One region of the Agarivorans aestuarii genome, then DNA from elsewhere that is predicted to be linked to it. Evidence: predicted binding sites of a transcription regulator. Region 1 holds the regulator's gene; the other holds the start of a gene.
The links. Region 1 encodes ArgR, which controls arginine synthesis, uptake and breakdown. Its sites were predicted from a motif close to ANTGAATANNTATTCANT; they were not measured.

Region 2: a site for ArgR is predicted at 1,360-1,377, ahead of K5609_RS14535 (OadG family protein). Genes of this name have one in related genera too.

What each region holds. Positions count from the first base shown of each region.
Region 1 covers NZ_AP023033.1:826,910-830,126, reverse strand. Annotated here, with positions in the region: gene K5609_RS03900 (transporter substrate-binding domain-containing protein) at 20-727, opposite strand; gene argR (transcriptional regulator ArgR) at 917-1,384, shown strand; gene K5609_RS03890 (ABC transporter ATP-binding protein) at 1,408-2,466, opposite strand; gene K5609_RS03885 (ABC transporter permease) at 2,474-3,217, opposite strand, start outside.
Region 2 covers NZ_AP023033.1:3,134,547-3,137,763, forward strand. Annotated here, with positions in the region: gene oadA (sodium-extruding oxaloacetate decarboxylase subunit alpha) at 1-1,027, opposite strand, end outside; gene K5609_RS14535 (OadG family protein) at 1,048-1,290, opposite strand; tRNA gene K5609_RS14540 (tRNA-Arg) at 1,642-1,718, opposite strand; tRNA gene K5609_RS14545 (tRNA-Arg) at 1,778-1,854, opposite strand; tRNA gene K5609_RS14550 (tRNA-Ser) at 1,866-1,958, opposite strand; tRNA gene K5609_RS14555 (tRNA-Arg) at 2,004-2,080, opposite strand; tRNA gene K5609_RS14560 (tRNA-Arg) at 2,129-2,205, opposite strand; tRNA gene K5609_RS14565 (tRNA-Arg) at 2,259-2,335, opposite strand; tRNA gene K5609_RS14570 (tRNA-Arg) at 2,383-2,459, opposite strand; tRNA gene K5609_RS14575 (tRNA-Ser) at 2,471-2,563, opposite strand; gene csrA (carbon storage regulator CsrA) at 2,806-2,985, opposite strand; gene K5609_RS14585 (aspartate kinase) at 3,093-3,217, opposite strand, start outside.

The DNA of each region.
Region 1 (3,217 bases):
CTTGGTCTAACAGTGTTTGTCAGTTAAAAAAGGATTGATATATTGTTTGGTAAGTGCCATTATTTTTTAACACTTTAAGCGCATGGTTGATTTGATTCAGCAGGTCTTCGTCTTGCTTGGAAACAGCCATCCCTAAACCACTGGCAGGATAGCTTTTATCAGCTTGAGTAACGAAGTTGGGGTGATTGGCTAACCAATAATGAGCGGCTGCTGCATCCAAAAACACCGCATCTATTTTACTTTGCTCTAAATCGTTTAAAGCTAACTGGTAACTTGGGTAGGCAATCGACAAAATGTCAGGTCGTTGCTCACGCAAAAAGCGCATAAAGCTAGACCCACTTTGTACAGCCACCACAGCGCTATCGGCGATCTCTTGCTTCGAGCCGGTAATATACACCGCCATGTTGTCAAAATAAGCATCACTAAAGTTAACCAACTGTTTGCGCTGCTCGGTGATATCGAGGGCAGAAATGGCTAAGTTGTAATGCCCTGCCGCCACACTGGTGAGCAGGCTATCAAAGGGCTGGTGATAAAACTCGCACTCTCTATTTATTTGTAGGCATATGGCTTTGGCTAGCTCAATGTCAAAACCTACCAGTTGCTTTTGCTCGTCAAAGGCTTCAAAAGGCGGGTAAGAAGCTTCGGTAACAATTCGTAAAGGCTTTTCATCAGCAAGGGCTGAGCCAAAGATTAAAACGGGAAGAAGAATGAAAAGTTTAATCCACATAATCAACTACTCATCGAGTCGGATGGGGCTATCATAATTCAGCTTAGCAAAGGCTCACAACTAATTGTTATTAAATGCAATAATAATTCTGTGTTGGAGTATGCATTTATATGCATAAAACTAGAATAAAGTTGAATTAGAGTAAAAAGTTGGCGACAATGGCAGCGGATTTATAAGCTCGGATCACCGATGAAATATAGCGATAAACAAGAACAGTTAATAAAAGCCTTTAAATCACTGTTAAAAGAGGAACGATTTGGCTCGCAAGCCGAAATAGTGACCGCCCTGCAAGAGCAAGGTTTCGAAAACATTAATCAATCGAAAGTGTCACGCATGCTAAGTAAGTTTGGTGCAGTGCGTACCCGCAACGCAAAAATGGAAATGGTTTACTGCTTACCAGCAGAATTAGGGGTGCCAACCGTTTCTAGCCAACTAAAGATCTTAGTATTAGAAATGGATTTCAATGACGCTCTCATCGTAATCCACACCAGCCCCGGCGCCGCTCAACTAATCGCGCGTTTGTTAGATTCATTAGGTAAGGCAGAAGGTATTCTTGGCACGATTGCAGGAGACGATACCATCTTCATCACCCCTACTCGCCAAGTAGCTATCGCAGATGTCTTTCAATCAGTGAAAGAACTCTTCGAAGTAGGCTAACTAAGCCCTGCCTTTATAACTCCCTAAAGCGAGGCTTTAGGGAAGACAAATGCAGCATCACCATTCACCGACAGCCATACCTTGGTGCCAGCACTCGCCTGCCAATAATCGCGCATTCGCGCATGGATAACACGCTCAGGCATATTGCTTAGTTGTAATCTAAAGTGAGTTTCGTTACCCATAGCGTGCACCGATATCACGCTTGCTTCGATGTACTCTTTGTTTTCTAGCTGATGCACAACGATGTCTTTAGCGCGCACAATTATCTCAGCCCTTTGCTGGTTATCCACACCATTCGCAGAAAAGTGGCCTAAGGGCGTGTGAACTTTATTGTCTTCAACATCCGTTTCGAAACGATTACTTGGCCCAAATAGAGCCGCAACAAAGGCGTTTTTAGGGTTATTGTAAATCTCTTGAGGGCTGGCGTTTTGCACAATTTCACCCTTTTCCATCACCACAATTTTGTCGGCAATAAACATTGCTTCTAATGGGTCATGAGTCACCATTACTGCAGGAGTATTGGTTTTCTTAAGCACATCTAGAGTTTCTTCTCGAACCTGCTGACGAAGATGCTCATCAAGTGCAGAGAAAGGTTCATCTAGCAGCAAAGTGCTAGGCTCTGGCGCTAAAGCACGAAGCAATGCAACACGTTGCTGCTGGCCGCCCGATAAAGTGTGAGGAAAGCGTTCTAACAAACCTTGCATACCCATATTATCTAAGCTTTCTTCAACCCAGCGACGTCGCGTAGCAAGATCTTGTTGTTTACGTAAACCATACTCAATATTTTTACGCACACTCATATGGGGGAACAAGGCATAGTCTTGGAACATCATGCCAATAGCGCGTTGCTCTGGCGCTAAATGAATCGCTTGCTGGGGCGCAGCCACCAAGCTGTCTTGCAAATACAGTTCGCCACTTTGCAGTCGCTCTAATCCAGCGATAAGGCGCAACAGTGTGGTTTTACCGCAGCCCGATGGCCCTAGCAACGCCACAATTTGATTGTCGCTCACTTCAATGCTGACATCTTTTAATGCCTGTTGTTCGCCGTAAAAATGATTAACTTTGCGTAAAACAATACTCATTGCAGGTTTATTGTCCTTGTGGGCGACGTTCAGAAGAACCGATATTTCGACTCATAATAATAACCGGGATAATGCCCGCCAGTAATATAGTTAATGCAGCCAAAGCGCTTTGCTCAAGCTGTTCTAAAGAGGCTAAATCCCAAACTTGGGTTGATAAGGTATCAAAATTAAATGGCCTTAGAATCAGGGTAATAGGCAGCTCTTTCATGGTATCAACAAATACCAATAACATTGCGGTAAGCACGCTTGGCCGAATTAATGGCAAATGAATACGCCAAAGGGTTTTCCCCGATCGGCTGCCAAGAATACGTGAAGCATCATCCATTTCTGGAGTGATTTTTGTAAGGCTTGCATCGAGCGTACGATAGCTTAAGGCAATAAAGCGTAACGAATAGGCTAATACCAAGGCGCCACCAGTGCCGGTGAGCAATAAGCCAGTAGGGTAATCAAACCAAGCTTTCATCAGCCTATCAACGGTATTATCAAACACCCCAAGTGGATACAAAATACCTACCGCCAGCACCGCACCTGGAATGGCATAACCCAAGGTTGCGGCCTCGGCGATACTGCGCATTTTATTGCTTTTGGATAAGCGAACCCCGTAGGCTAACAATAAGCCTAAAATAGAGGTTAGCAATGCGGCCATAATGGCCAGAGAAAAGCTGTTCCAAGCGCTGTTTAAATACTGGTCCAGACCTTGCTCTAAATTACGCAATGCATAATTAGTTAATACGGTAATCGGTAGAATAAA
Region 2 (3,217 bases), 2.3 Mb from region 1:
GCGAAGTAGGTGTTACCAGTGGGATGTAACCTAAGTCCTTACGTACTTTAGGGATCTCTAGTAATACTTCATCAAGTTTGTCTGCAGCGCCCTGCTCTTTAAGCTGGCCTTCCATGTTGGTTAACATGCCACCAGGTACTTGCGCGATAAGAATGCGTGAATCAACACCTTTAAGGCTGCCTTCGAACTTAGCGTACTTTTTACGTACTTCGCGGAAGTAAGCTGCAATAGATTCCAGTTTAGTTAGGTCTAAGCCTGTATCGCGCTCAGTACCTTCTAGCATCGCTACAATGGTCTCTGTTGGGCTGTGACCATAAGTACAGCTCATTGATGAGATTGCTGTGTCGATGATGTCTACGCCGGCTTCAATGGCTTTAATGTGGGTAGGTAAGCTTAAGCCGGTCGTTGCATGACAGTGCAATGCAATTTCTACATCAGTTTCAGCTTTAAGACGCTTAATCAGTGTTTCAGCTTCATAAGGTTTTAATAAACCCGACATATCCTTAATGGCAATAGAGTGACAACCAATGTCCTCTAAGCTCTTTGCAAGGTCTACCCAATTATCCAAAGTGTGAATTGGGCTAGTGGTGTAAGAAATCGTCCCCTGCGCATGTGCGCCGCAATCTAGGGCTGCTTTTACTGCAGTTTGAAAGTTACGCGGATCATTCATCGCGTCAAAGATACGGAATACATCCATACCATTTTTAACCGCACGTTCTACAAAGCGCTCTACAACGTCGTCAGCATAGTGGCGGTAACCTAGTAAGTTTTGGCCACGCAATAGCATTTGCTGCTTAGTATTAGGCATTGCCTTCTTAAGCGCGCGTAAACGCTCCCATGGGTCTTCGCCAAGATAACGAATACAGGCGTCAAAGGTTGCGCCACCCCATGTTTCTAGAGACCAATAACCAATTTGGTCGAGTTGCTCAGCAATAGGCAACATATCTTCAAGGCGAAGACGGGTTGCTAATAATGATTGATGCGCGTCGCGCAATACAACATCGGTTAATGCAAGTGGTTTAGACATTGCGTTAAATCCTCTTTTAGTTATTGGGCCTTCCGGTACTGTTGAACAGCAGCTGATATAGCGGCTACTACAGTGGCGTTATTGGCAGGTTGGGGAGCTGGAGACGAGGTTTGCTTTGGTTCCGCTACTTCGGCTAGCGGTGGCGCCAGCTTAGCTAAGCCATTTACCGCAACAATAAGTAGCGATAAAAAAGCGAATACGGCGATCATCCCGACCCCCATTAACGTTGCTGCTTCCACTAACAGCTCAGTCAAATCCATCATATTATTAATCCACATCCTTTGAGATTGGCGTAAGAATTACATGCTAAACAACAAAAATCAAACTTGATTTTTGAATAATTATTCAAAACCTTGGTATTGTTAACTTTATTTTACCAATGACAAAATTCGCAATTATACGCCACATCGCTCGTTACACAGTTTAAACCGCCAAACGATAACATTTAGTTAACAACTGATTTACAGCTTCACGACAGCATAATTCATTAACTAATCTAGCAGCTTAGCTACCTCAAAAGTAGTAATGGCGATCACAAGAGATGCAATTTTAAGATGAATAAGAGGTGAATAGTGATCTAGGGCGTGAAAGGGAATAAATAGAAACAGAGAAAATGGCGCGCGTGGAAGGATTCGAACCTCCGACCGCCTGGTTCGTAGCCAGGTACTCTATCCAGCTGAGCTACACGCGCGTGGGTTATGAAACAAAGCCTAGAAGAGAATGGGCAATGCATCAAATAAAAACAGAAAATGGCGCGCGTGGAAGGATTCGAACCTCCGACCGCCTGGTTCGTAGCCAGGTACTCTATCCAGCTGAGCTACACGCGCGTTGAAATCGATGGCGGTGAGGGAGGGATTCGAACCCTCGATAGGGCTACAAACCCTATACTCCCTTAGCAGGGGAGCGCCTTCGGCCACTCGGCCACCTCACCTCGATTTCCTTCAGCAAGCTCGCCCAAGGGCAAACTTAAGAAGAATGGCGCGCGTGGAAGGATTCGAACCTCCGACCGCCTGGTTCGTAGCCAGGTACTCTATCCAGCTGAGCTACACGCGCGCAGAAAACACTTTGTAAACAAGAACGACAAGTCATTCTTTTAAAATATGGCGCGCGTGGAAGGATTCGAACCTCCGACCGCCTGGTTCGTAGCCAGGTACTCTATCCAGCTGAGCTACACGCGCACAGATAACACTTCAATAAAAAAAGCTCACATAACTATGAGCTTTTTAAATAATGGCGCGCGTGGAAGGATTCGAACCTCCGACCGCCTGGTTCGTAGCCAGGTACTCTATCCAGCTGAGCTACACGCGCGCAGAAAACACTTTGTAATTAAAACTACTAATCTTTCTTTTAAAATATGGCGCGCGTGGAAGGATTCGAACCTCCGACCGCCTGGTTCGTAGCCAGGTACTCTATCCAGCTGAGCTACACGCGCGTTGAAATCGATGGCGGTGAGGGAGGGATTCGAACCCTCGATAGGGCTACAAACCCTATACTCCCTTAGCAGGGGAGCGCCTTCGGCCACTCGGCCACCTCACCGCGATTTCGGATGCAGATATTACTGCTTCCAAAAATATAGTCAAACCTTTTTTGTCACTTTTCTTTTGTTCGTTCAGCTTTCGAACAGTTGGCTATGTATTTGTTTAGCAACTGACTACAAAGCAAACGTTCTGGTGATTAAGCGGTGGATTTGTAGCCGCAGCTCATAAGCCGCAAAACCCTAAAAAACAAAAGGAAGCCAGAGGCTTCCTAAAGATAAATCTTGGCAATGTAAGGCTTGCTTAGGCGCCTGCACTTTTCTCTGCTTGAATGCGCATGTAGATCTCTTCACGGTGCACAGATACTTCTTTTGGTGCATTTACACCGATACGTACTTGGTTACCTTTAACACCCAATACAGTTACGGTTACTTCATCCCCAATCATCAACGTTTCGCCTACACGGCGCGTCAAAATTAGCATTCATTATCTCCTTAAATTCATATTCTTGTTCTTTAGCGACTTATCTAAGCTGTTATTTTTCTGCTATTAAGCGTATAGACTAGCTTGTTTAAGCCAAAGAGTCATTATTATTGCTCTAGGTTATATGCACTATGCAAAGCACGTACAGCCAACTCTAAATACTTTTCGTCTACTACTACCGACACTTTGATTTCAGAAGTCGAGATAAGTTGCATATTAATGCCCTCGTTTC